3 regions of the Streptomyces sp. NPDC100445 genome follow, and region 3 is predicted to be linked to each of the others. Evidence: riboswitches for the same ligand, from Rfam matches in the RefSeq annotation. Region 3 holds a riboswitch; each other region holds the start of a gene.

Region 1 (9,355 bases), on a different contig from region 3:
CGGCGTCGACGTCCTCGTCGCCACCCCGGGCCGGCTGCGCGACATCATCAACCGCGGCGCCTGCTCCCTGGACGACGTGCAGATCACGGTCCTCGACGAGGCCGACCAGATGTCGGACCTGGGCTTCCTGCCCGAGGTCACCGAGCTGCTCGACCAGGTCCCCTCCGGCGGCCAGCGGATGCTCTTCTCCGCCACCATGGAGAACGAGATCAAGACGCTCGTCGACCGCTACCTCAGCGAGCCGGTCCTGCACGAGGTGGACGCGGCCCAGGGCGCGGTGACGACCATGTCGCACCACATCCTCATCGTGAAGCCCAAGGACAAGGCTCCGGTCACCGCCGCGATCGCCTCCCGCAAGGGCCGCACGATCATCTTCGTCCGCACCCAGCTGGGCGCCGACCGCGTCGCCGAGCAGCTGCGCGACTCCGGCGTGAAGGCCGACGCGCTGCACGGCGGCATGACCCAGGGCGCGCGCACCCGCACCCTGGCCGACTTCAAGGACGGTTACGTCAACGTCCTCGTCGCCACGGACGTCGCCGCCCGCGGCATCCACGTCGACGGCATCGACCTGGTCCTGAACGTGGACCCGGCCGGCGACCACAAGGACTACCTGCACCGCGCCGGCCGCACCGCCCGCGCGGGCCGCACCGGCACGGTCGTCTCGCTGTCCCTGCCGCACCAGCGGCGCCAGATCTTCCGCCTCATGGAGGACGCCGGCGTCGACGCCGCGCGCCACATCATCCAGGGTGCCGGCGCCTTCGACCCGGAGGTCGCCGACATCACCGGCGCCCGCTCCATGACCGAGGTCCAGGCCGAGTCCGCGGCCAACGCAGCGCAGCAGGCCGAGCGCGAGGTCGCCCAGCTCACCAAGGAGCTGGAGCGCGCCCAGCGCCGCGCGACCGAGCTGCGCGAGGAGGCCGACCGCCTCGTCGTCCGGGCCGCCCGCGAACGCGGTGAGGACCCGGAGACCGCGGTGGCCGAGGCGCAGGCGACGGCCGCGCAGGAACTGGCCGTCGCCGTGGCCGCGGAGCCGGCGGAGCGGGAGACCGAGCGCGAGGAGCGCCCGGCCGCCGCCGCGCCGTACGAGCGCCGCGAGCGCCGTCCCTCCGACCGTGACCGTGGCGAGCGGGGCTTCGAGCGCCGTGACGACCGTGGTGGCCGTGGCTTCGAGCGCCGTGACGATCGCGGTGACCGCGGTGGCCGTTCCTTCGAGCGTCGTGACGACCGCGGTGACCGTGGTGGCCGTTCCTTCGAGCGTCGCGACGAGCGTCGTCCGTTCGACCGTGACCGTGGCGAGCGGGGCTTCGAGCGCCGTGACGACCGTGGTGGCCGTGGCTTCGAGCGCCGTGACGACCGCGGTGACCGCGGTGGCCGTTCCTTCGAGCGTCGCGACGACCGTGGTGACCGTGGTGGCCGTTCGTTCGAGCGTCGCGACGAGCGTCGTCCGTTCGACCGTGACCGTGGCGAGCGGGGCTTCGAGCGCCGTGACGACCGTGGTGACCGCGGTGGCTTCCGCCGGGACGAGCGCGGCGGACACCGGGGCAGCGACCGTCCGTTCAACCGCGACCGCCGCGACGACCGCCCGGGCTTCCGCTCCGGCGGCCACGAGCGCCCCAACGGCCGTCGTGACGACCACCGTGGCACCGGCTCCTTCGGGCGCCGCGAGGACAAGCCGCGCTGGAAGCGCAACAGCTGACATCCAGTGAGACGAGAAGGGCCCCTACGACTCCGGTCGTAGGGGCCCTTCCCGCTTTCCCGGGCCGCAGCGCCCAGCGCCCGCCGCACCGGCGCGGCGCCTCCACCCGGCCACGGGCCCCGCCCGGCGCATGCCGCGCCCCCGCGCAGGGCATTGCTGGGGGCATGACAGATGACGTGAGAGCGGGCGACGGCGCGGGTGAACCGCGGAAGGCGCCCGGCCGGTCCGGCCTGTCCGAGGCGCCCGCCCCGCCCGGCACACCCGCCCAGACCGGCCTGTCGGACGAGGAACGGCTGGCCGAGCTGGGATACACCCAGGTCCTGGCCCGCCGGATGTCGGCGTTCTCCAACTACGCCGTCTCCTTCACGATCATCTCGGTCCTCTCCGGCTGCCTGACCCTCTACCTGTTCGGCATGACCACCGGCGGGCCCGTCGTGATCACCTGGGGCTGGGTGGTGGTCGGCCTGATGACGCTGTCCGTGGGCCTGGCGATGGCCGAGATCTGCTCGGCCTACCCCACCTCGGCCGGCCTGTACTTCTGGTCCCACCGCCTGGCGCCCCCGCGTTCGGCGGCGGCCTGGGCGTGGTTCACCGGCTGGTTCAACGTGCTGGGCCAGGTGGCGGTGACCGCGGGCGTCGACTTCGGCGCGGCCTCCTTCCTCGGCGCCTACCTGAACCTCCAGTTCGGCTTCCGGGTGAGCCCGGGCCGCACGGTGGCGCTGTTCGCCGCGATCCTGGTCCTGCACGGCCTGCTGAACACCTTCGGCGTGCGGATCGTCGCGTTCCTGAACGGCGTGAGCGTGTGGTGGCACGTGCTCGGGGTGACGCTCATCGTCGGCGCGCTCGCCCTCGTGCCCGACCACCACCGGTCACCGGCGTTCGTCCTCACCGAGTTCGTCAACCGGACGGGCTGGAGCAGCGGCCCGTACGTGGTCCTGCTGGGCCTGCTGATGGCCCAGTACACCTTCACCGGCTACGACGCCTCCGCCCACATGACCGAGGAGACCCACGACGCGGCCACGGCGGGCCCCCGGGGCATCGTCCGCGCGATCTGGACGTCCTGGATCGCCGGGTTCGTCCTCCTCCTCGGTTTCACCTTCGCCATCCAGTCCTACGACGCGGAACTCGCCTCCCCCACCGGCGCCCCGCCCGCCCAGATCCTCCTGGACGCCCTCGGCGCCACGGCCGGCAAGCTCCTGCTGCTGGTCGTCATCGGCGCCCAGCTCTTCTGCGGCATGGCGTCCGTCACCGCCAACAGCCGCATGATCTACGCCTTCTCGCGGGACGGCGCGCTGCCCTTCTCCCGGGTCTGGCACACGGTCAGCCCGCGCACCCGCACCCCCGTGGCGGCGGTCTGGCTGGCCGCGCTCGGCGCCCTGGCCCTCGGCCTGCCCTACCTCATCAACACGACCGCGTACGCGGCGGTGACGTCCATCGCGGTCATCGGCCTGTACATCGCGTACGTCATCCCGACGTTCCTGCGCGTCCGCAAGGGCGCCGCCTTCACGCCCGGCCCCTGGCAACTGGGCCGGTGGTCACGCCCCGTCGGGATCGTCTCGGTGAGCTGGGTGGTGGCGATCACCGTCCTCTTCATGCTCCCGCAGGTCTCGCCGGTCACCTGGAGCACCTTCAACTACGCCCCGGTCGCCGTCCTGGCCGTCCTCGGCTTCGCCACCACCTGGTGGCTGGCGTCGGCCCGCCACTGGTTCCTGGCGCCCACCGACACCCCCATCCCGGCCGATAAGTGACGATCCCGCGCACTCCCGCCCCGCCGACACGGCCGTGTCCCCGATACCCGATCGGAGACCCGGCCTCCTCCGGCTATGCTCGGACAGGCAACATCGCCTGGGCCCTTAGCTCAATTGGCAGAGCAGTGGACTTTTAATCCATTGGTTGTGGGTTCGAGTCCCACAGGGCCTACCACCACCAGGCAGGGTTTCACCCCCCTGACCTGGCCCCAGCGCCCGGCCCGGGCCACCCCCGGCCCGGGCGCTGCCGCGTTCCCGGGTCGTCGCCGCGACCCGAACCACCGCGTCGGGAGCGCTTCGAGCGGCGGTGCGCCGCTGACGCGTGAACTCGTCGCCCGCGTCGCCGCGTGCGGGAGGACCGAGCGGGCGGCGGGAAGTGGGGCGGCGTGCCGCCGGGGTAGGTTCGCTGGGATGTGAACCATGACTTCGGCCGGTCCACGGGCCGCCGTGAGGGAGTGCGCCGATGCCCCTGCCGTACGTACTGCTGTCCGCCGCCGTCTCCCTCGACGGCTACCTGGACGACACCGGCCCGGAACGGCTGCTGCTGTCCGGGCCGGCCGACTTCGACCGGGTCGACGCGGTACGGGCCTCCGTCGACGCCATCCTGATCGGCGCCGGCACGATCCGCGCCGACAACCCGCGCCTGCTGGTCAACTCCGCCGAGCGGCGCGCGGCCCGGGTCGCGGCAGGTCGGCCGGCGTATCCGCTGAAGGTCACCGTCACGGCCTCCGGCGACCTGGACCCCGGCGCCCACTTCTGGCACACCGGCGGCGACAAACTCGTCTACACCACCGACGACGGCGCCGCCCGGGCCGCCCGTCTCCTCGGCGGCACCGCCGACGTCGTACCGCTCGGGCCCGCGCTGGACTGGCGGGCCCTGCTGGAGCACCTGCACGACGTGCGGGGCGTGGGGCGCCTGATGGTCGAGGGCGGCGGGCAGGTCCACACGCAGCTGCTCCGGCAGGACCTCGCCGACGAACTCCAGCTCGTCCTCGCCCCGCTCCTCGTCGGCGACCCCGCGGCCCCGCGCCTGTTCGGCCCCGGCGCCTACCAGGGCGGTCGCCTGCGTCTGACCGACACCCGGCGCATCGAGGACGTCGTCCTGATGCGCTACGAGCCCACGGCTCCCGGCGCCGGCCCGGTCCCCGTCCCCGCCGACCGCCACTGGCTGCGCGCCGCCTGCGAGCTGGCCGCGCTGTGCCCGCCGTCCCGGACCGCCTTCAGCGTGGGCGCGGTCGTGGTCGCCGCGGACGGTACGGAGCTGGCCCGGGGCCACTCCCGGGAGGGCGACGACGCCCTGGTCCACGCGGAGGAGGCGGCCCTCGCGAAGACCGACCCGGCCGACCCGCGCCTGCCCGGCGCCACGGTCTACAGCAGCCTCGAACCGTGCGCCCGCCGCGCCTCGCGGCCCACGCCCTGCGCCGAGCTGATCCTGCGCGCCGGGGTGCGCCGGGTGGTCACGGCGTGGCGCGAGCCCGACACGTTCGTCGCGGGCGCCGACGGCTCGGGTGTGCTGACCGGCGCGGGCGCCCGGGTCGTCGTACTGCCGGAGCTGGAGGCGCTGGCCAAGGCGCCGAACGGGCATCTGCTCGCCTGACAGCACTCAGGGCCGGAATCCAATGGATTCCGGCCCTGAGTCTTCAGTAGCGGGGACAGGATTTGAACCTGCGACCTCTGGGTTATGAGCCCAGCGAGCTACCGAGCTGCTCCACCCCGCGTCGTTGTGTCTCTACTGTACGCCATCCACGGGGTGCGATGCACATCGGTTCCCCGCGCCCCCCTGTCGTCGTCGCTCTGAGTGATGACGGGGGAGCTGTGCGATGACGACCGAGTCACCATCAAACGTGCGAGTGACTCCTGTACCTCGGCCAACTCGCCCGTTGTGCAGGCATCTTGACCGATTGATCCCCGGACGGAAACGTCAACGATCAAGACGAGACGGCTTGGAAAGTGACTGGCAGGTCTATTAACGTTCGATAACGCAGCGCGGTCGTCCCAGCCGTCACCAGCGACGGCTCCGTGCGCACGCGCCGAATCCCGCAAGGGAACCGGGGAACCACCACCCTGGGGTGAATCTCGCGAATGCCGCCGTGGAACCCATGCGGGTCCACGCCCGGTATACGCGCGTAGGAGACCTTCCCGCTCCGAACCCGTCAGCTAACCCGGTAGGCGGCGGAAGGAAAGGAGCGCGCCCGCGTGGCGTCCAACCGGCCTGCCCCCAGCACCCCGTTCCCGCCCGCCCAGCGCGAGGGCGAGACCTTCGGCTACGGCGACCGCCGGGCCGACGAGGGCCCCTGGGAGGAGTGGAACCCCACCGAGGACTCCGTCGTCCCGGTCCGCGGCCGGCACCGCGTCGCCAAGCAGCGCGGCGGCTTCGCGCGCAGCTCCACCGTCCTCGGCGTCGGCGTGATCGCCGCGGTCGGCGCCGGCGGCATGGCCAGCGCCAACACGGGCAAGCCGCCGGTCTCCATCTCCCTGCCCGACCTGCCCGACCTGCCGGAGATGCCTTCCGTCGGCTCCCTCTTCGGCGGCACCGCCACCGAGGCGCCGGAGACGGCCACGGCCACGACCGCGCTCAGCGCTGTCGGCGTCGCCGACGACCACGCGGGCACCGACGCGGGCGAGGCCCTGCGCACCCGGATCCTGGCCCAGGCCGAGCGGCAGCAGGGCCAGGCCGAGAGCAGGGCCACCGCCGCCGCGCTCGCCAGCGCCGAGCGGCAGAGCGCGGCCGGCGCCGCCCGGGCCGAGGAGGAAGCCGCCGCGCACGCGGCCGAGGCCAAGAGCAAGGCCGAGGCCGCCGCCGAGAAGGAGGCGGCGAAGAAGGCCGCGAAGCTGGCCGAGGAGAAGCGCCGGGCCGAGCAGGCGAAGCTCGCCGGGCAGTACACGCTGCCCACCTCCTCGTACACGATCACCTCGACGTTCGGCGAGGCCGGCAGCATGTGGTCCTCCGGCCACCACACCGGCCTCGACTTCGCCGCCCCCACCGGCACGCTCATCAAGGCGATCCACGGCGGCACGGTCACCGAGGCGGGCTGGGCCGGCTCCTACGGCTACCGGACGGTCCTCACCCTCGACGACGGCACCGAGCTGTGGTTCTGCCACCAGTCCTCGATCAACGTCACGGCCGGCCAGAAGGTCACCACCGGCGAGGTCATCGGCCGCGTCGGCGCCACCGGCAACGTCACCGGCCCGCACCTGCACCTGGAGGTCCACCCCGGCGGCCAGGCCACCGGCACCGACCCGATGACCTGGCTGCGGGGCAAGGGCCTCACCCCCTGAGCGGCATCCCGCGGGAACTCGGCGCCGGCCCCGGGATGTGATCTCCCGCCGCCGGCGTTGTAGTGACGTATGACCTCACTGACATCACCGCGCACACTCGGCTCCTCCGACCTCCGGGTCTTCCCGCTCGCCCTCGGTGGCAACGTCTTCGGCTGGACCGCCGACGAGCAGACCTCCTTCGCCGTCCTCGACGCCTACGCGGCCGTCGGCGGCAACTTCGTCGACACCGCCGACTCCTACTCCGCCTGGATCGAGGGCAACCGGGGCGGGGAGTCGGAGACGATCATCGGCAGGTGGGTCAAGGCCCGCGGCAACCGCGACGACGTCGTCATCGCCACCAAGGTCAGCCAGCACCCCGAGTACCGGGGCCTGTCCGCGGCCAACATCAAGGCCGCCGCCGACGCCTCGCTGCGCCGGCTGGACACCGACCGCATCGACCTCTACTACACCCACTTCGACCAGCCCGAGGTGCCGGTCGAGGAGATCATCGGCGCCCTCGACGACCTGGTGAAGGCGGGTAAGGTCCGGCACATCGCCGCCTCCAACATCAGCCCCGAGCGCCTGCGGGCCTCCCTCGACCACTCCGACCGCGAGGGCCTGGCCCGCTACGTCGCCCTCCAGCCCCACTACAACCTGGTCTCCCGCGACACGTACGAGGGCCCGCTCCAGGACCTCGCCGCCCGCGAGAACCTGGCCGCCGTCCCGTACTTCTCCCTCGCCGCGGGCTTCCTCACCGGCAAGTACCGCCCCGGTACGACCGTCGACAGCGCCCGCGCCGGTACGGCCCAGAAGTACGCGGACTCCGAGAACGGCCGGCGCGTTCTGGCGGCCCTGGACGACATCGCCGCCGCGCACGAGGTTCCGCTCGCCACGGTCGCCCTGGCCTGGCTGGCCGCCCAGCCGACCGTCGCGGCCCCGATCGCCTCGGCCCGCACCGTGGAACAGCTCCCGGCGCTGCTGGGCCTGGCCGACCTGAAGCTGTCCGACGAGGAGCTGGCCGCCCTGACCACCGCCTCCGCCCCCGCCTAGGCCACGGCCCGCGGCTCCGCCCCGGTCAGGTCCGGTACGGGTTGTACGCCGGCGCGCCGTGCCAGTACGGCGGCGCGGGCGCGTACACCGGCCGGGGCGGAGCGGCGGCCCGCGCCGCGTACTCCAGTGCCGGCCGCGCCGGTTCCCTGAGCCGCCACAGTTCGTCCAGCAGCTCCCGCTCCCGTACGACGAAGTCGGCCCCGGCCCGCCCCGCGCGCCCCCGGTGTCGCAGGAACGCCAGCGAGGTGGCGCACGCCTCGTACCGCGCGACGTCCCGCGCCGCCGGGCGGCCGAAGTGGTGCCGGGCGTAGTCCCGGGCCATCCGCCGCGCCCGCATCGAGCCGAGCGCGAACGGCTCGCCCGGGCCCAGCCACCCGGCCAGCACGTACGCGGGGAGCTCCGCGCGCACCGTCCGCAGCTCCCGCTGCCGCGTCCAGACCGCCAGCCAGGTCAGCAGCCCGAACGCGGGCAGCATGAAGGCGGCGTAGACGGCGAAGAACCCGTACCGGCCGAACGTGGCGGAGCCGTTCCAGAAGGCGTGCATGCCCATCGCGAGCAGCAGCCCGCCGAGCGGCAGCAGGGCCCGGCGCACGTGCTGCCGCTCGGCGGACAGCGCGGCGGCGCCGAAGCCGATGCCGGTGAGGACCGTGAACAGGGGGTGCGCGAACGGCGACATCACGATGCGCACGAAGAAGGTGGCGGCGGTGACCGAGGCGATGCCGCGGTCGCCGGTGAGCTGGTCGGTGCCGAACGCCGTGCCGAGGTACAGGATGTTCTCGGTGAACGCGAAGCCGGTGGCGGTGATCCCCGCTATCACCACGCCGTCCACGATCCCGGTGAAGTGGCGTCTGCGGAACAGGAAGACCAGCAGGACGGCCGCGGCCTTCGCGGACTCCTCCACGATCGGCGCTATCACCGTCGCCCCGAGGGTGTCGGCGCCGGCCGGGTCCGCGGTCGAGGTGGCGATCCAGCGGGTGGCGAAACTGTTGGCGACGATGGCTATCAGCGCCGCCGCGCACGCCCCCCAGGCGAAGGCGAACACCAGGTTCCGCCAGGGGCCCGGCTCCACCCGGTCCAGCCACCGGAACGCGGCTATCAGCCAGGGCACGGGCAGCACGGCCAGCCCCAGCCCGACGACGAAGCCCTCGGTGCCGGTCTGGCGTCGCACCAGCGCCAGGATGACCAGCCCCGACAGCGCCAGCAGCGTGCTCAGCGCCCCGTACCGCACCCACCTGCGCTGCCACCAGTGCGGATGGCGGAGCACACCGTCGCCGGGGCTCGGGGGACGCGTCGGGAACGGGGGACTGGTGGCCACGGCATCGACCCTAACGGTGTCGGGACGAGGGGCAGGAGCGGATTGCCGGTCCGGTGCGCGGACCGGGCTCAACGCTCCCGGTGCGGTACGCGCCGGAACAGCAGGTCGTTCACCACGTGACCCTTGTCCAGTCCCTGACCCTCGAAACGGGTCAGCGGCCGGAACCCGGGGCGCGGGGCGTACCCGCCCTCCGCCCGCGTGTTCTCGAAGTCGGGGTGCGCGCCGAGCACCTCGAGCATCTGTTCCGCGTACGGCTCCCAGTCGGTCGCGCAGTGCACGATCGCGCCG
Region 2 (9,355 bases), on a different contig from region 3:
CCTCTGCTGCCGGCGGGCGGCCTGGTCCTGGAGTCCGGCGAGCCGCGCCTTGGCCGCCGTGGCCTCTTCCCTGGCCCCGTCGTACTTCTCGGTGGCCGTCTCCGCCTCGCGGTACAGGCGGTTCACCTCAGCCTTCACCTGCCCGGGTGTCAGCTGAGGCTCGGCGTGGCCCGTCCCGTCGAAAGCCGTCGCGGTGGCCGCGCCCGCCAGGGCGAGTGTGGCGGCTGTGCGGGCCGTATGGCCGCCGAGCGAGCGTTGGCGGGGCTTGCGGTGCGCTGCCACCTGGACCTTCACGTCCTTCCGTACGGCTCGAACGGTGTCGAGCGGGGTCGCGGTGAGTACGCCCGGCGGCGGTCCGCACAGGGGGAACGGGCCGCCGCCGGGTGCTTCTCGGCGCGGTGGCCGGCCGCCGCCCGGGTCCGGGCGGCGTGGGGAGCCGGTCACTGGGGGAGGACGCTAGGCCGAACGGTGACGAGTCGGTAACGCACTGTACGGAACTGATCGAGATAGGACGGATACGACCAGATGCGATCGCGATCACTGACCGAAGTCGTTTTGTTCACGCTGCGTGATGATCGAAGAGTGGGAAGGGGGACAGGCGGGAGAGCTGAGGTGCTATGGCTCGCATAGATGCGACGTCCGACCCGCTGGCCCGTGGAGTCCGCGCGGTGCCCCCGGACATGGGCGCGGGCCGCCCGGGTGGGGCCGGTGGCGGGAGGCCGGGACGCCGCTGGTTAGGCTCCGGCCCCATGGACGTACTCATCCATCTCTTCGTCGGCCTGCACATCGTCGGTATCGCCGCGCTGCTCGGCGGTTTCCTGACCCAGATGAAGGCCATGGGCCGGGGCACGGCCCGGTTCGTGCCCGGGATGCTGCACGGCGCGCTGACCATGCTGGTCACCGGCGTGGCGCTGGTCGGCCTCAATCAGGCCGACGGCCACCACGTCAACACCCTGAAGATCGGCGTGAAGCTGGCCCTGCTGATCGTGATCCTCGGGCTGGTCTACGTCAAGCGGGACGAGGAGCGGATCGACAAGGGCCAGTTCGCACTGGTCGGTCTCCTGACCACGGCCAACATCTTCATCGCCGTGCTCTGGACCTGATCACCGGTTCGTGTGGCCGGGCCACGCGGACCCCGGGGTTCAGACCGGCCGCACCACGCTGTGGACGGCCGACGTGCCGACGGAGGAGACCGGCTCCTCACGGACGTACGCGCCCGGCCTGGGGGCGTGGATCATCATGCCGTCGCCCGTGTAGAGCCCGACGTGGCGGTGGTCGTCGTGGAAGAGGACGAGATCGCCGGGGCGGGCGTCGGCCGGCGGGACCCTGGTGCCGGCGGCGGCCTGCCCGGGAGCGGTACGCGGCAAGGTGACGCCGGCGGACTTCCAGGCGGCCTGGACCAGGCCCGAGCAGTCGTAGGAGCCTGGCCCGGCGGCACCCCACACGCACGGTGCGCCCAGCTGGGCCCGGGCGAAGGCGACGGCCTTCCCTGCCTTGGCCGCGTCCGTGCCGGACGGCGCGGAGCCCGGGACGGTCCGCCGGGCCAGCAGCACGCGCGCGTGGGCGAGCTTCCGCTGCACGGCCGCCTTCACCGCCTTCGGGTCCCTCGGCCCCCGAGCGGCGACCTCCGGCCCGCTGCTCCCGGACGGCGCGACGGCCACGCCCTCGCCCCGCACGACGGCGTTCACGACCGGTGCCGGTGCCGCATGGGTGAGCGGTGCGACGGTGCCCACGGGGGCCGGGGCCATGACACCGCCGTCCCAGCCGGGCGCCACGGCGGCCCTGCCGTGCGCCGGGGCCGCGACACCCGCGCCGGTGGTGGGCGCGGGGCTCCCCATCTGCGTGGACGGGGACGGTGCCCGGTCCGGAGCGGGCGTGGTGTGGTGCTGGGCGGTGGGGGCCGCGGCCGGAGGGGCCGGCACGCTGCCGCGGGGGGTCGGGACGGCGCGGGCCCGGGCCGCGCGCCGGGCGACCTCGTCACGCAGCCGCTGGAGGCTGTCGGCCCGCCGCCCTGGGGCACCGGCCGGTTCCTCCGTCACCGCGGCGGTCGCGGTCGCCGAGTCCGCGCGGCGGTAGAGGTCGTCGATCTTGCGTTCGACCTCCTCCGGGCTCGGCCTGCCGTGCCCGGCCCCGGGCAGGGTCTCCGCGGTCTGGGAGAGCACGGCGAGGGAGGTGAGCGCGGCGGTGGCGAGAGCGGGGGTGCGGACGCCCGCCCCCGGGGTCCCGCCGGGGCGCGGCTTGCGGTGCGACGCCAAGGGAGGCGACTCCTTCCTAGCTGCCGCCTACCGGGTTAGCTGTCGGGTTCGGGCGGACGGAAGGGTTGCCCTACGGCGTCGTCCCGGGCGGGAGTCGGCCGATTCACCCCAGGATTCGGTGGGTCCCCGGCTCCGGGTGCCGCGCAGGGGCACGCCGGACTCGGCGGAGGCCGCGCGGCCCGGCGACGTTCGCCGGAGGGGGGTCGTGCGGCCTGACGGCAACCTAGCCAACTCGTGTGTCTTCTGTGAAGGTTGGTGCGCAGTATGTCCGATACATTTCCGTGACCTCGTGGCGCACGCGCATCCGTGTGACCAGGTGCTTCCGGTGCGTGAGGGGAGGTGGGGCGCTCGTGTGGCGAACATCGGTTCCCGGGACGGTGACCGGTTGTCGGTGGGGCGCCCTAGACTCGGAGAGCGATGAGCAGCCTCTTTGACGACAGCTTCCTGGCGGACCTCCAGCCCCCGCGCGGGCACGACGAGGAGCTTCCGCCGCCGCCCGAGCACGACCACGCTCCGGAGCCCGTCCCGGACGATCTGTTCGGCGGGAAGTTCGACGTGCCGCCGGACCGGGACTCCCACTACCGCGACGGCGCCCCGCGCCCCGTGATCGACGCGGCGGCGCTCCTGGAGGGGCTGAACGAGAACCAGCGCGCCGCCGTCGTGCACGCCGGTTCCCCGCTGCTCATCGTCGCCGGCGCCGGTTCCGGCAAGACCCGGGTGCTGACTCACCGCATCGCCCACCTGCTGGCCGAGCGGAGTGTCCACCCGGGGCAGATCCTCGCGATCACCTTCACCAACAAGGCCGCGGGCGAGATGAAGGAGCGCGTGGAGCAGCTCGTCGGCCCGCGCGCCCACGCGATGTGGGTGATGACGTTCCACAGCGCGTGCGTGCGGATCCTGCGCCGCGAGTCGAAGAAGCTGGGCTTCACCTCGTCGTTCTCGATCTACGACGCGGCCGACAGCAAGCGCCTGATGGCCCTGGTCTGCCGGGATCTGGAACTCGACCCCAAGCGCTACCCGCCCAAGTCCTTCAGCGCCAAGATCAGCAACCTCAAGAACGAGCTGATCGACGAGGAGGACTTCGCCGCCCGGGCCACCGACGGCTTCGAGAAGACCCTCGCCCAGGCGTACGCGCTCTACCAGTCGCGGCTGCGCGAGGCCAACGCCCTCGACTTCGACGACCTGATCATGACGACGGTCAACCTGCTGCGCGCCTTCCCGGACGTCGCCGAGCACTACCACCGCCGCTTCCGGCACGTTCTGGTCGACGAGTACCAGGACACCAACCACGCCCAGTACGCGCTGGTGCGCGAGCTGGTCGGGACGGGCGAGCGGGCCGCCGCGGACGCCGGCGTGCCGCCCGGCGAGGGGGACCTGCCCCCCGCCGAGCTGTGCGTCGTGGGCGACGCGGACCAGTCGATCTACGCCTTCCGGGGTGCGACGATCCGCAACATCCTCCAGTTCGAGGAGGACTACCCGAACGCGACGACGATCCTGCTGGAGCAGAACTACCGCTCCACGCAGACGATCCTGTCCGCCGCCAACGCGGTCATCGAGCGCAACGAGTCACGCCGTCCGAAGAATCTGTGGACCAACGCCGGCCACGGCGCCCGGATCACCGGCTACGTCGCCGACACCGAGCACGACGAGGCGCAGTTCGTCGCGGACGAGATAGACCGGCTCACCGACGCGGGCGAGGCACGCGCCGGGGACGTCGCCGTCTTCTACCGCACCAACGCCCAGTCCCGTGTCTTCGAAGAGGTCTTCATCCGGGTCGGCCTGCCGTACAAGGTCGTCGGCGGCGTCCGCTTCTACGAGCGCAAGGAGGTCCGGGACGTCCTGGCCTACCTGCGCGTGCTCGCCAACCCGGAGGACTCGGTGCCGCTGCGCCGCATCCTCAACGTGCCCAAGCGGGGCATCGGCGACCGTGCGGAGGCCATGGTCGACGCCCTCGCCCAGCGGGAGAAGATCAGCTTCCCGCAGGCCCTGAAGCGGGTCGACGAGGCGTACGGCATGGCCGCGCGGTCGACGAACGCCGTGAAGCGGTTCAACACGCTGATGGAGGACCTGCGCACGATCGTCGAATCCGGTGCCGGACCGGCGACCGTCCTCGAAGCCGTGCTCGAACGCACCGGTTACCTGGCCGAGTTGCAGGCCTCCACCGACCCGCAGGACGAGACCCGCATCGAGAACCTCCAGGAACTCGCGGCCGTGGCGCTCGAGTTCGAGCAGGAACGCGCCGAGGGCGAGTCCGGTACGCTCGCCGACTTCCTGGAGCAGGTCGCCCTGGTCGCCGACTCCGATCAGATCCCCGACGAGGAGGGCGGCGACGGCGTCATCACGCTGATGACCCTGCACACCGCCAAGGGCTTGGAGTTCCCGGTCGTGTTCCTGACCGGCATGGAGGACGGCGTCTTCCCGCACATGCGCGCCCTCGGCGAGGTCAAGGAGCTGGAGGAGGAGCGGCGCCTGGCCTATGTCGGGATCACCCGTGCCCGGGAGCGGTTGTACCTCACGCGGTCGGCGCTGCGCAGTGCGTGGGGCCAGCCGTCGTACAACCCGCCCTCCCGCTTCCTGGAGGAGATCCCGGCCGCCCACCTGGAGTGGAAGCGGACAGGGGGCGCGGCGCCGGTGTCGTCCGGGCCGGTGTCCGGGATCGCGGCCTCGCTGTCTTCGTCCCGCTCGCGGTCCTCGGCGTCGGGCGCGTCCGGGTTCGCCACGCGGCGCACGGCCGAGAAGCCGGTGGTCACGCTTGTGGTCGGCGACCGGGTCACCCACGACCAGTTCGGGCTGGGCACGGTCGTCGGGGTGAAGGGCACGGGCGCGAACGCGGAGGCCACGATCGACTTCGGGGACACCAAGCCGAAGCGGCTGCTGCTGCGGTACGCGCCGGTGGAGAAGCTCTAGGGAAGAAGGCCCCCGCCGTCGGGCGGGGGCCCGCCGGTCCCTACGTCGGATCGAGTCCGTGGCTGCGCAGCCACGGCAGCGGGTCTATGGCCGCCCCGCCCGCCGGACGCACCTCGAAGTGCAGGTGCGGACCCGTGGAGTTGCCGGAGTTGCCGGAGTAGGCGATCGGCTGGCCGGCCTTGACGGTCGTACCGGAGGCGACGCGGTAGCTGGACAGGTGGCAGTACCAGGTCTGCGTGCCGTCCTTCGACGTCAGGATCAGCATGTTGCCGTAGGCGCTGTTCCACTGGGTGCTGACCGTGCCGTCGGTGGCGGCCATCACGGTGGTGCCGTACGAGACCGGGAAGTCGATGCCGGTGTGCACCGACATCCAGTTGACGCCCGCCTGACCGAAGTAGGCGCTGAGTCCGCGCTGGGTGACCGGCAGCACGAACTTCGGGCGCAGCCGCTCCTTGAGCGCGGCCTCCGCCGCGGCCTTCTTCTTCTCCAGCGCCTGCTGCGCCACGAGGTCGATCCGCTCCTGGGTGCGGCTCGCCCGGTCGGCGAAGTCGTGGGCACCGTCGGAGAGCGTGCGGAGCTGGGTGTCCAGTTTGCTGTTGGCGATGGACGGCTTGACCACCTGCGCGTCCGGCGCGGAGGCGGTGGTGTCCTCGGAGCTGTCGCCGAGCGTGCCGACCGAGGCCGCGGCGATCCCGGCGACGCCCATCACGCAGGCCGAGGGCACGGCGACGGTCAGCAGCGCGGAGCGCTTGGCGGGCGTACGGCGCCGGGAGCGTGCCGCGCCGCGTGCGCCCGCGCGGGTCGGCGGCGTCGGTCCGGTCTCCTCCTCGCCGTCCAGCAGGCCGGTCACGGCGGGCAGTTCGCCGGTGGAGTCCGGTCCGTTCTCCTCGGCCCGTCCGTCGTGGGCGGTGTCCTCGCCGGTGTCGAAACTCTCGAAGTTCTCGAAGTCCCCGTAGTTCTCGTGGTCCCTGTAGTGCTCGTGGTCCTCGTAGGACGACGCGGGCTCGAAGCGCGCGGCCGGTGCGTCGCCGACCGTCTCGAATGTGGCGGTGGCCCCCTGGTCGAACGGCTCACCGCCCTGCTCGGGTTCCGCCGTGCCGGCCTGCCCGGCGGAGTTCCACTGGGTGGCGTCGTACGCGCCCGTGTCGAAGGTCTGGGTGCCCCAGTCCCACTGCTGGGCGGGGTCGGCGCCGGGCCGGTCGGGCTGGACCCAGGCGCCCGTGTCCCACTGGCCGCTGACGTCGTTGCCGGTGGCCTGCGCCGGGACCGCCCAGGCGGCGGTGTCGTAGCCGCCGTGTCCGTAACCGGCGTGCTGCTGGGCCGCGTACGGGTCGTGGTCGGGAGTGTGACCGCCGTCCGGCTGCCAAGAGGCCGTGCCGTACGTGCCGGTGGTCTGCTCGCCGGCCGGGAAACTGCCGAAGAGCGGGTCGGCGGCGAAGGCGGTGGTGGCCGCGGTCCCACCCGGAAAACCGGTGGCGTCATAGCTACCGTACGTGGTGAGGTCGTCGCGGGGGACTTCCTGTGCCGCGTACGGCCCGTAGGGCGCGGTGGAGGCGTCGGAAGCCGGGGCCGGGGTGGTCATGACCCCCGACGGGTGACGATCGTTCACCAACTTCTCTTTCGCCTCGACAACAGGGGCTGCCAGAGCAGTGCGGCGACTGTACCCGGCGGTATGCGGGCGCGACAATCTTCGGCTGGTTTCCCGTGGGCCGGAAACGGGCATTCGGCCGTGTTTCGGGGATGCGGAACGCGACCTTGGCGTTTCGTTCGAAGAATGTTCGATGACTGGTGACTCTGCGTCAGCGGTGTGCGGGCCCGTGCTCCCCGGTCGAGGCCGGTCTCAGGCGACCGTCAGTCCCTCGCCGACCCGCTCCCCGGGCTGCGGGGCGTCGAGGGCCTCCCGTATCCCGGCTGCCACGGCGGGGTGCACGGGCAGGGCGAGATGGCCGATGCCGGTCACCCGGACGTTGCGCGCCTCCAGGTCGGGGTGGTCCAGGCAGGCCGTCTCCAGCGGGTCCATCACCGAGTCGAGGTCGCTCCAGAAGCTCACGAACCGGGTGCGGCAGCCGGGCGCGGGCCCGGCCAGCTCCCTGATGACCGGCGATCCGGGCCGCATCTGCCGGACGATCGGGTGGGCGTCGGCCAGCGGGGCCACCTTCGTGCCGGAGTGCGGCGTACCGAGTGTCACCAGCGTCCGTACGCGCAGGTCGCCCCCCAGGCACTGGACGTAGTAGCGGGCGATCAGGCCGCCGAGGCTGTGTCCCACGATGTCGACCCGGGTACTGCCGGTGCGCTCGCAGATCTCCTCGACGTGCCGGCCGAGCAGATCGGCGGCGGCCCGTATGTCACAGGTCAGCGGGGAGTAGTTGAGCGACTCGACACGCTGTCTGCCGTGCTGGGCGAGGGTGCGGCGCAGCAGGACGAAGACGGAGCGGTTGTCGATGAAGCCGTGCAGCAGCACGACCGGTGTGCCGGGGTGGGCCGGCAGCCGGGTGGCGCCCTCCGCCGCGGCGAGGGCCGCCGAGCGGCGTTCCTGGGCGAGGCCGGTCGGATACAGCAGCAGATGCCCGGCGAGGATCGCCGCCTCCAGGGCGGTCGCCTTGAGCAGCGCCATGGACAGTCCGGTCAGCCTGCCGGGCCACAGGCGGCGGCAGACCGGGAGGAACAGCGGCATAACCCCGGTGACCTTCATGGCCGACCTCCTGTCGGCACGACCGGGAGGCGGCTCGGTCCCCCGTGTGCCCTCATGTCCCACATGTGATTTCCCCCTCCCTGCGTGCCGTAAAACCACGGGTTGCGGGATGCTGGGGATAACGTTCGTTCACTTCGCGACAGTGGCGGGACGCGCCAAAAGTGCGGTACTTGTCGGTACGGACGGAAGCGATCGCTTCCGTGGTCGCTTGATGGAGGCAGTGATGGGTGTGGCAGCCGGTCCGATCCGCGTGGTGGTCGCCAAGCCGGGGCTCGACGGCCACGATCGTGGGGCCAAGGTCATCGCGCGCGCGTTGCGCGACGCCGGTATGGAGGTCATCTACACCGGGCTCCACCAGACCCCGGAACAGATCGTCGACACGGCCATCCAGGAGGACGCCGACGCGATCGGTCTGTCCATCCTCTCCGGCGCCCACAACACGCTGTTCGCCGCGGTCATCGACCTGCTCAGGGAGCGGGACGCGGCGGACATCCTCGTCTTCGGGGGCGGCATCATCCCCGAGGAGGACATCGCGCCGCTGAAGGAGAAGGGCGTCGCCGCGATCTTCACGCCGGGCGCCACCACCACGTCGATCGTGGAGTGGGTGCGCGAGAACGCCGGTCACCCAGCCGCGTCCGGCGGCTGAGGCGCCGCCCGTGGAGGCCGTCCCGGGGCGGGGGCGGACGCCGGTGTCTGCGGTGAACCGCCGGGTGCCCCCGGTGGCCCGGCGGGTGTTCACGGCGGTCCGGTGGGCGTGTCGGTGGGCGCCGGTGTCAGCTCCCGGGTCATCACCGCCCGTAGCCGCAGTGTCGTGACCAGGCGCTGGAAAGCCTCCGCCCAGTAGCCGCCGGCTCCCGGCGCGGCGTCCTCCCGCTCGTCGGGCACCGCCAGCAGCGCCTCCAGCCGTACGGTCTCCGCCGGGTCCAGGCAGCGTTCCGCCAGCCCCATGACCCCGCTGAAGCTCCACGGATAACTGCCCGCGTCCCGTGCGATGTTCAGGGCGTCCACCACCGCCCGGCCCAGCGATGCGGTCCAGGGGACGGCGCACACCCCGAGCAGCTGGAACGCCTCCGACAGGCCGTGCGTCGCGATGAACCCGGCCACCCAGGCGGCCCGCTCCGACGGCGCGAGCGCCGCCAGCAGCTTCGCCCGTTCCGCCAGGGACACCGCGCCCGGGCCGCCCGCCTCCGGCGCCGACGGTGCACCGAGCAGCGCCCGGGACCACACGGCGTCCCGCTGCCGTACCGCCGCCCGGCACCAGGCCGCGTGCAGCTCGCCCTGCCAGCCGTCCGCCACCGGCAGCGCCACGATGTCCCGCGGCGTCCGTCCGCCGAACCGGCCGGTCCAGGTGCCGAGCGGCGCGGCCTCCACCAACTGCCCCAGCCACCACGATCGTTCCCCTCTGCCCGAGGGCGGTGTGGCCACCACACCGTCGCGTTCCATGCCGGAGTCGCACTCGGGGGGCGGCTCCACCACGATCACGGGCGAGTTCCCCGTTCGG
Region 3 (9,355 bases):
CGGTCACGGGAGATCCGGGAGTGGTGGATGCGCGCCGAGTCGTAGGCGGGCAGCTCCTGGGCGATCGCGGACACCGTCGTGACGGAACCGGCCAGGCCCACCAGGGTGCGCGCCTCGCCGAGCGGGACCGTCCGCTCCGCGAGGTCCAGGGCGGCCTCGATGTCGGCCCGCATGGCGGCCACCTGCCGCTCGGTGGGCGGGTCGGCGACCCGGCCGTCACGCACCAGGTGCCGCTCGGTCATCCGCACGCAGCCCACGTCCACGGACCGCGCGGCGCGGACGTGGTCGTCGCCGACGACGAACTCGGTGGATCCGCCGCCGATGTCCACCACCAGGTAGGGCCGGGCCAGGTCGTCACGGCCGCGCAGCTCGCGCGTCGCCCCGGTGAAGGAGAACTCGGCCTCCTGGCCGCCGGTGATGACCTCCGGCTCCACCCCGAGGATGTCCACGACACCCCGGACGAAGTCCGCCCGGTTCTCCGCGTCCCGGGAGGCGGAGGTGGCGACGAAGCGGACGCGTTCGGCGCCGAGCTCCTTGATGACGTCCGCGTACTCGCGGCACGCGGCGAAGGTCCGCTCCAGCGCCTCGGGGGCGAGCCGGCCGGTGCGGTCGACGCCCTGGCCCAGCCGCACGATCGTCATCCGGCGGTCCAGTTCGGCCAGTTCGGCCGGCCCGCCCGCGTCGAGGGCACCGCCGGTGGTGTCGGGGGCGTCGGCGACCAGCAGACGGATGGAGTTGGTGCCGCAGTCGACGGCGGCGACGCGGGTCACTTCGCGTCCCCCTCGGTGTCGTCGAGCGTCACGCAGGCGCCCTTGCGCCACCACTCCGGCAGCATCGCCAGCGCCTCGTCACCGAGCGGGTTGACGCCCGGACCGGCGGCCAGCGAGTGGCCGACGAGCACGTGCAGGCACTTGACCCGGTCCGGCATGCCGCCCGCGCTCGGGAAGCCCTGGAGGACCTCGATCGCGTCCCGGCGCCGGATGTAGTCCTCGTGCGCGGCCCGGTAGGCGGCGGCCAGTTCGGGATCGCGCTGGAGCCGTTCGGTCATCTCCTTCATGACGCCGTTCGCCTCCAGCGTGCCGATGGCGGAGGACGCCTTCGGGCACGTCAGGTAGTACAGCGTGGGGAAGGGGGTGCCGTCGGGCAGGCGCGGTGCCGTCTCCACGACGTCCGGCTGACCGCAGGGGCAGCGGTGCGCGATGGCCCTCAGACCCCGCGGCGGGCGGCCCAGCTGCTGCTTGAAGGCCTCGACGTCCGCATCGGTGGGCTCGGTGCGCGGAGTGGGCGGCGGAGGGGTTTCCATGACTGCTTCCAGGGTGGCTTTCTCGTCGTTGTGCCGGTCTTGACGCCGGCTCACTGGTCGGAGGCGTCGGACTTGTCGACGCCGTCCCAGACGTTGGCGTACCAGGGCCGGTGGGCGGCCCTGAGGTCGGCGCGGGACTGCTTGGCCGCGCCCGGGTCGATGACGACGTACCCGGTCTCGCCGGGCAGCACGTAGTGCAGCCGGTCGCGGATCTGCTGCTCGGCGTAGGCGTCGTCCTGCCAGCGCGCCTTGAGGTCGCGCAGCTGTTCGACGCGCTCGCGGGCCTGCTGCTGCCGCCGCTGCACGTCGGCGATCTCCGCGCGCTGGGAGACGTACTGCCGCATCGGGTAGGCGAGGGCGACGACCAGCGAGCACAGCACGAGCGCGAGCAGGGCGGCGCGGCCGGTGAGCCGGGAGCGGCGCGCCTGCCGTTTCGTCTGGGAGCGGTAGACGCGGGCCGCCGTCTGCTCGCCGAGCACCCGCAGCCTGGTCGCGGTGGAGAACCGGTCACGGTCCTTCACGGCCATTGTTTCCCGCCTCCCGTCACACGCGCGTACGTCCCCGGACACGGTACGGGACCGGGTACGGGGACGTACGTACGACTGGCTAGGACATAGCCCGGGCAGGCTCAGCCCCGGTGGCGCCTACTGGTTCGCGAAACGGAACCGGGGGAAGGCCGAGCGGCCCGCGTACACCGCGGCGTCGTCGAGGATCTCCTCGATGCGCAGCAGCTGGTTGTACTTGGCGACGCGCTCGGACCGGGCCGGGGCGCCGGTCTTGATCTGGCCGCAGTTGGTGGCGACGGCCAGGTCGGCGATGGTGACGTCCTCGGTCTCGCCGGAGCGGTGGGACATCATGCACTTGTAGCCGCTGCGCTGGGCCAGCTCGACGGCGTCCAGCGTCTCGGTCAGCGAGCCGATCTGGTTGACCTTGACCAGCAGGGCGTTGGCGGCGCCGTCCTCGATGCCCCGGGCGAGGCGCTCGGGGTTGGTGACGAACAGGTCGTCGCCGACCAGCTGCACCTTGTCGCCGAGCTGGTCGGTGATGGTCTTCCAGCCCTCCCAGTCGTCCTCGAACAGCGGGTCCTCGATGGAGACCAGCGGGTACGCCTCGACCAGCTCGGCGTAGTACTCGGTCATCTCCTGGGCGGTGCGGTTCTTGCCCTCGAAGACGTACGAGCCGTCCTTGTAGAACTCGGAGGCGGCGACGTCCAGGGCCAGCGCGATCTGCTCGCCGGGGGTGTAGCCGGCCTCCTTGATCGCCTCGAGGATGAGGTCGAGGGCCTCGCGGTTGGAGCCGAGGTTCGGGGCGAAGCCGCCCTCGTCGCCGAGACCGGTGGACAGGCCCTTGTTCTTCAGGACCTTCTTCAGGGTGTGGTAGACCTCGGCACCCCAGCGCAGGGCCTCGGAGAAGGACTCCGCGCCGATCGGGGCGATCATGAACTCCTGGATGTCCACGTTGGAGTCGGCGTGCGAGCCGCCGTTCAGGATGTTCATCATCGGCACCGGCAGCAGGTGCGCGTTCGGGCCGCCCAGGTAGCGGAAGAGCGGCAGGTCGCTGGCCTCGGAGGCGGCGTGGGCGACGGCGAGCGAGACGCCGAGGATGGCGTTGGCGCCGAGGGAGCCCTTGTTGTCGGTGGCGTCCAGGTCGAACATGGCCTGGTCGATGAGGCGCTGCTCGGTGGCGTCGTAGCCGACCAGCTCGGGGCCGATCTGCTCGATCACGGCGAGGACGGCCTTCTCGACGCCCTTGCCCTGGTACCGGTTGGGGTCACCGTCGCGCAGCTCGATGGCCTCGAAGGCGCCCGTCGAGGCGCCGGACGGGACGGCGGCACGACCCGTGCTGCCGTCGTCGAGGCCGACCTCGACCTCGACCGTGGGGTTGCCTCGGGAGTCCAGGATTTCCCGGGCTACGACGACGTCGATGGACGGCACGAGCATCTCCTTCTTGGATGTGACGCTGGAAGTGCGGGGCTGTGTGCCTTACGGCTGTGCCTTGCGACTAGAGCCTAACCGTCTCCGGGGCGCCGGCCACCGACCGACCGCCCCGTGGACAAGGCGACCGTACCTTTTGTTTCAGGTCGAAACAAAGGGGGTCGGGGAAACCCGGCCGGATACAACGGGGAGACCCGGCCGGAGAGAGGGGACCGGCGGCAGCGAAAAACCCCGCCCCGGCGCGTACGGGGGAACGCGCGCCGGGGCGGGGAGTCCGTGGGGACGGGGGCGCCCCCGCGCCGGACCCCCGGCACGCGGGCCGGGGGCGGGAGGGGGCTGTGGCTCCGCGCGGAGCCGGGGGGTCACTTCAGGTGGAGCTGCTGACCCGGGTAGATGAGGTTGGCGTCCTCGACGATGTCCTTGTTCAGCCGGAACAGCTTCTCCCAGCCGCCCTGCACGTGCTTCGCGGCGGCGATGGAGCTGAGGGTGTCGCCGGTGACGACCTTGTACTCGCCGTCGCCCTTCTTGACCTTCTGGCCGGTCGGGGTGGTGACGGTCTTGCTCTTGCTCGGGCTCGGCGTCTGGCTCGGGGCCTGGCTCGGGCTCTTGCTCGCGGAGGTGGCCGGGCGCTCGGCGGAGCGGGAGGCGGCCTGCTGGTCGCTGGAGCGGGTCGTGTCGGTGGTACCGGCCGAACCCGAGGTGGTGGTCGGGGCGGAGCCGCCGGTGGACGCGCCCGACAGGCCCGTGCCGCAGACCGGCCAGGCACCCTTGCCCTGCGCGGCCAGCACCTTCTCGGCGACGGCGATCTGCTGCGCCTTGCCGGCCTTGTCGGCCGTGGCGGCGTACTGCGTGCCGCCGTACGCGGCCCAGGTGGAGGCGGAGAACTGGAGACCGCCGTAGTAACCGTTGCCGGTGTTGATGGCCCAGTTGCCGCCGGACTCGCACTGGGCGACGGTGTCCCACTCGGAGGTGGTGGCGGCGGAGGCGGTGCCGGTCGCCATCAGCGGGGCGGCGACGGCGGCGCCGGTGACACCGGCGAGCGTGATGGCCCGGACGGCCTTGGACGGACGACGGTGCTTGCCCTTGGCGGAAAACAGCATGGATCTATCCCCTCACCGACGCCTGCGAGGTGAGCTGTCGGGTTCGGGCCGGTTGAGTTGCCCGGCCGCACCCACGCTGTGCGCGGTGCGGCTTCACCCCCAGCCGGTGCCAGCCTCTTCGACTGCTGGTCCCGGCACTTACCTTGGGTCCCCCGCTCCTGCCTGCGGCGCATGACGCGACGACTGTTCCCGGGCAACCGCTGGCAGGATTCGGCGTTGCGGAAGCCGGGGCCCGTGGTGACGAGCGATCTCGACCGTAGACACGTGATCGCCGGAATTTCAAAGACGATCAAGGCTTCTGAGACTCATCCCACACCTTCGCCAAAACGGACATCAGCCGCGATATGGGGCGTCAACTCCCGCTAGTCGGCGTCCGTTTCGTCCGTGACTTCAAGGGTCTGACCGGCACTGATGTGGTTCGGGTCGGTGCCGATGGCCTTCTTGTTTCCGGTATAGAGCGCGCGCCAGCCCCCGTCGACGTCGAGGGAGTCGGCGATGGACGCGAGGGTGTCGCCCTCACGGACCGTGTAGGTGTCCGGCGCGGGAGAGGCGTGGCGGCCGGAGAGTGCCGGGCTTTGACCGTTTGTCACGTTTTCGTCCGCGTTGGCCCCACGATGGCGCCCGCTCGTGCCGAGACTGCCGGTGTCGACCAGGCTCCAGGAACCGGCGGCCTGCTGAGGGTTGTCCACCTCACCGGCGTCCGGGACGGCCGTGGGCGAGCCGCCGACCCCCCGCGGCGCACCGGCGTCCGGTACGGCGCGCTTGTCGGACTTGGGGGCGTCACTCCCCTTGGACCCGGTCGTCCCGCCGACACCCTTGCCCGGCTTCGCGGTCGGCGTACCCGCCTTGTCCGAGGAGGAGCCGCCCTTCGAACCGGAGTTGGCGGACGAGCCGGTACCGGTGGAGGACGGCGAATCCGGCGAACCGGACGTACCGGAGGCATCGGATGTGTCGTTCGTCCCGTTCGCGCCGTCCGTCCCGGTGGAACCGGTCGGGTCCGGTGTGCCGGACGAGCCCTCGGTGCCGCCGGTGTCACCGGAACCACCGGAGCCGCCGACGCCCGTGTCCACGTCCACCGAGCCCGAGTCGGAGGTCAGCCCGGACAGCAGGGCGCAGGTCGCCCAGGGAGTGGTCCCCCGGCCGGCGAGGATCTTCTCGGCGACGGCGATCTGCTGGGAGCGGCTGGCCTGGTCGGCGCTGGCCGCGTACTCGGTGCCGCCGTATCTGGCCCAGTCGTCCTGCGAGATCTGGAGGCCGCCGAAATATCCGTTGCCGGTGTCCGCGCTCCAGGAGCCGCCGCTCTCGCATTCGGCCACCTTGTCCCACGTGGTGCCGTCGGCCGCGTTGGCGCTCGCGGCGCCGAGGAGCGGAATGGCGATGGCGGAGCCGGTCACGCCGGCCGCCACGAGGAGCGCCGGAGCCTGACGGGGGCGACGGTGTCGGCCGTTCCCGGAGAGCATGCAGAAGCCTTTCGAGCGACAGCTGGACCGGCGCGGCGAAACCGTGCCCGCCGCGCTGAGGGGTGAACGTATCGGCAGACGATCACTTGTCACAAGTTAATGCCGCACAGATCACGTGAAGATCACAAAGTTGAACGTCTGTCATTTCCCGTGCGGTGGGGGCGGGGCGGTCCTCAGCCGGTGGGTGTGAACTCCACCGGCAGGGTGCGCAGACCGCGCATGATGAGCCCGCCGCGCCAGCGCAACTCGGCCGGGTCCGCGGCGAGACGCAGGTCCGGCAGGCGGGTGAGCAGGGTGGCGAGCGCGGTCTGGCCCTCCAGCCGGGCGAGCGGCGCGCCCAGGCAGTAGTGGATGCCGTGGCCGTAACCGAGGTGCTGGTTGTCGCGGCGGGCGAGGTCGAGCACGTCCGGGCCGGCGAACCGGGCCGGGTCCCGGTCCGCCGCGGCCAGGACGACGAGCACCGGATCGCCCGGCGCGATGTCCTGCCCGCCGACGGTGAGCGGCTCGGTGGCGAACCGCCAGGTCGCCAGCTCCACCGGGCCGTCGTAGCGGAGCAGTTCCTCCACGCCGGTCTCCAGCAGGTCCCGCTCCCCGCGCGCCAGGGACTCCTGGAGCAGGCCGCGCTGCTCGGGGTGGGTGAGCAGCGCGTAGGTGCCGTTGCCGATGAGGTTCACCGTCGTCTCGAAACCGGCGAACAGCAGGATGAAGGCCATCGCGGCGGCCTCGTTCTCCGTGAGGTGCTCGCCGTGGTCGGAGGCGCGGATCAGGCCGGAGATCAGGTCCTCGCCGGGCGCCGGCTCGGCGGGCAGCGCCGCGCGCTTGCGGTGGATCAGCTCGGCGAGGTAGCCGCGCATCTTCTTCACCGACCGGGCGACCCCGCCCCGGGGCCCGCCGCCGTGCCGGATCATCATGCCCGCCCAGTCCCGGAAGTCGTCCTGGTCCTCGGGCGGGACACCGAGCAGGTCGCAGATGGCGTAGATGGGCAGCGGGAACGCGAACTCGTGGATGAGATCGGCGGACCCGGTCGCCGCGAACCGGTCGATGAGCCGGTCGGTCAGCTCCTGCACCCGGGGCGCGAACTCCGCGACCCGGCGCGGGGTGAACGCCTTGCTGACCAGCCTGCGCAGCCGGGTGTGGTCCGGCGGGTCGATGTTCAGCAGGTGCGTCATCAGTTCGGCCTTGCGCTCGCCGGGGATGCCGGTCTTGCCCCTGGCGTGCGCGGGCTCGTCGTGGTGCGCCGGGTTCTTGCTCAGCCGCTGGTCGGCCAGGGCCTGCCGGGCGTCGGCGTACCGGGTGACGAGCCACGCCTCGACCCCGCTCGGCAACCGCGTGCGGTGCACGGGGGCGTGCTCGCGCAGCCAGGCGTAGGCGGGATAGGGATCGGTGGCGAACTCCCACGTGAAGAGCGCGGGCGCCGGGCCGTCGGGGCGGAGCTGGTCGGTCACTCCCCGACGGTATCCGCCCCACGGGCCAGCGCACGGCGGGGGCAGGCACGAGCGCCTCCGGCGGGGTGGTGAGGTGCGGTGAGGTGAGTGGGGTGGGTGAAGTGGGGTGGGGGAATGTGCGGCGGCTGTTCTCCGGCCCAGGGGCGGTGGCGTGCGGCAGAGGGTGGTGGGTGGGGCGGAGGTTCCCCGGTCCCGGGGAGACGGGGGTGGGCCGGGGTAGGACAGGTGCGGGTGTGGGTGCGGGTACGGCGGACGTCGCCCCAAGGGCTTGGGGAGGCAGGCGTACGGCGGGTGCGGTGGCCGGTACCCCAGGACGCGGGGCGACAGGGCACGTGGCGGGCGTGGCCGGCCGTTGCCGGGCGCTGGGAAAGCGGAGGGGCGTGGGGTGGGCGGCGGATCGAGGAGCTGTTGCCCCGGCGCTGGGGAGGCGGAGGGGCGTAGGACGGGTGGCGGATAGAGGGAACGCTGCCCCGACCGCGGGGATGCGGGGGGCAAGGCACGGGATGCAGGGGGCAAGGCGCACGGCAGGTGTGACGGCCGTTCCCCCCGGCCTCGGGAACGCAGGGGTGAGGGGCGTACCGCTGGTGCGGTGGCCGTTGGCCCAGGCGACGCGAGGGCACAGGGCGCGCGGCAGGTCCGGCAACCGTGCCCCCGGCCCCCCGGCCCCGAGCGACGAGAGGCACACGGCGTATGCCGGGCGCGGCGGCCGGCGCCGGGGCGCCGTGGTCACCGCGAGCGGGCGGTGCTGGCGCCGGGGTCTGTGAGTTCGGCGGGGTGGTGACCGTGCCGGTTCCGGGGGCTCCGTCGGTCCCGGGCGCCGGGATCTCGGGCCTCAGGTGTGAAGGCCGTGCCGTTTCACCGGGCGCGGCGGGGTCAGGACGGTAGGCCCTCGGCGGTGCGTATCGCGTCCCGGTACGCCCGGGCGGCCGCTCGCAGTGCCGCCTCCGGGTCGATGCCGGCCGCCTCGGCGCGCGCCGCCAGCGCCAGCAGTTCGTACCCGATGCCCTCGCCCCGCGGCAGCGGTACGTCCAGGCCTGCCGTGCGGGCGCGGGAGGCGAGCTTCGCGGCCAGGGCCAGGCCGGGCTGGCCGAGCGGGACACCGTCCGTGGCCGAGGCGCGCCGCTTCTCCTCGGCCTTGGTGCGCAGCCAGTGCTCCTTGACGTCCTCCGGGGTCTCGGCCGTCTCGTCGCCGAAGACGTGCGGGTGGCGGTGGACGAGCTTGGCGACGATGCCGCCGGCGACGTCGTCGACGGAGAACGGCGCGTCCGGGTGCTCCTCGGCGATCCGGGAGTGGAAGACGACTTGGAGGAGGACGTCGCCCAGCTCCTCGCGCAGTTCCTCGCGGTCACCGGCCTCGATCGCCTCGACCAGTTCGTACGCCTCCTCGATGCCGTACTTGGCGAGGCCCTCATGGGTCTGCCGGGAGGACCACGGGCACTCAGCGCGGATGCGGTCCATGACCTGCACGAGGTCCAGGAGCCGGGCGCCGGGCAGGTCGTAGGAGGCGGGCAGCAGCTCCAGGTCCGGCATGGCGGTCCGGCCGCCGCCGGCCAGCCGGGCCAGGCCGTCGGTGAGGGCCGGCTCGCCCTCACCGGTGGCCACGACCACCACCGTCCGCCCGCCGGCGCAGGCGTCGACCAGCTCCTGCGCGGTGGGCGACGTAGGCGTCACCGTTATCCCCGCCTCCCGCAGGTACGGCAGCTGCGGGTGGGCGCCGTCCGCGCAGAGCACGGCGTCGGCGGCGCGCAGGACCTGCCAGGCGGGCCAGGAGAGCAGACCGGGGGCGACGCGGTGGCTGGTGGTGAGCAGGACGACACGGCCGGGGGCGGCAGCGGTCTCGCGGCGGGATTCGTTCACGATCCGAACGTAACCCACGGCGCGGGCGAACGGATCGCGTTGTCCACAGGCCCGAAGAGTCCTGTGATCGTATGACCGACCAGCCCAGCCCCTCGACCAACCGGCCCGGGCAGCCGACCGGTCGGTCCAGCCCCCTCGACCGGCCGGCCTAGGCCGTGGCCGGCTGTCCGTCCGCCGAGGTGACCTCGCGGACCCACGGCGTCCGGGCGTCCACGCGGCTGCTCTTCTGCACGTCCCAGGTGCCGTAGCGCGGGTT

What was found. A riboswitch is a leader RNA that binds a small molecule or an ion and turns the genes downstream of it on or off. The one in region 3 is predicted to bind cyclic di-AMP.
Region 1: another riboswitch for cyclic di-AMP. It lies ahead of ACIQVT_RS24375 (M23 family metallopeptidase); the one in region 3 lies ahead of ACIQVT_RS15900 (transglycosylase family protein).
Region 2: another riboswitch for cyclic di-AMP. It lies ahead of ACIQVT_RS27555 (C40 family peptidase); the one in region 3 lies ahead of ACIQVT_RS15900 (transglycosylase family protein).

The regions. Positions count from the first base shown of each region.
Region 1 is NZ_JBIVZV010000010.1:325,321-334,675, forward strand. Features, by position in the region: gene ACIQVT_RS24350 (DEAD/DEAH box helicase) at 1-1,696, shown strand, start outside; gene ACIQVT_RS24355 (amino acid permease) at 1,861-3,444, shown strand; tRNA gene ACIQVT_RS24360 (tRNA-Lys) at 3,544-3,619, shown strand; gene ACIQVT_RS24365 (dihydrofolate reductase family protein) at 3,908-5,041, shown strand; tRNA gene ACIQVT_RS24370 (tRNA-Met) at 5,089-5,162, opposite strand; cyclic di-AMP (ydaO/yuaA leader) riboswitch at 5,463-5,631, shown strand; gene ACIQVT_RS24375 (M23 family metallopeptidase) at 5,641-6,723, shown strand; gene ACIQVT_RS24380 (aldo/keto reductase) at 6,802-7,752, shown strand; gene ACIQVT_RS24385 (PrsW family intramembrane metalloprotease) at 7,778-9,067, opposite strand; gene trmB (tRNA (guanosine(46)-N7)-methyltransferase TrmB) at 9,136-9,355, opposite strand, start outside.
Region 2 is NZ_JBIVZV010000013.1:39,800-49,154, reverse strand. Features, by position in the region: gene ACIQVT_RS27565 (NlpC/P60 family protein) at 1-282, opposite strand, end outside; gene ACIQVT_RS27560 (hypothetical protein) at 750-1,103, shown strand; gene ACIQVT_RS27555 (C40 family peptidase) at 1,143-2,255, opposite strand; cyclic di-AMP (ydaO/yuaA leader) riboswitch at 2,264-2,431, opposite strand; gene pcrA (DNA helicase PcrA) at 2,673-5,162, shown strand; gene ACIQVT_RS27545 (M23 family metallopeptidase) at 5,203-6,771, opposite strand; gene ACIQVT_RS27540 (esterase/lipase family protein) at 7,003-7,854, opposite strand; gene ACIQVT_RS27535 (cobalamin B12-binding domain-containing protein) at 8,078-8,500, shown strand; gene ACIQVT_RS27530 (DUF5691 domain-containing protein) at 8,590-9,355, opposite strand, start outside.
Region 3 is NZ_JBIVZV010000005.1:391,103-400,457, reverse strand. Features, by position in the region: gene ACIQVT_RS15920 (exopolyphosphatase) at 1-770, opposite strand, end outside; gene ACIQVT_RS15915 (DUF501 domain-containing protein) at 767-1,303, opposite strand; gene ACIQVT_RS15910 (septum formation initiator family protein) at 1,354-1,830, opposite strand; gene eno (phosphopyruvate hydratase) at 1,948-3,237, opposite strand; gene ACIQVT_RS15900 (transglycosylase family protein) at 3,600-4,337, opposite strand; cyclic di-AMP (ydaO/yuaA leader) riboswitch at 4,342-4,517, opposite strand; gene ACIQVT_RS15895 (transglycosylase family protein) at 4,700-5,797, opposite strand; gene ACIQVT_RS15890 (cytochrome P450) at 5,971-7,242, opposite strand; gene ACIQVT_RS15885 (nucleoside triphosphate pyrophosphohydrolase) at 8,116-9,099, opposite strand; gene ACIQVT_RS15880 (SurA N-terminal domain-containing protein) at 9,248-9,355, opposite strand, start outside.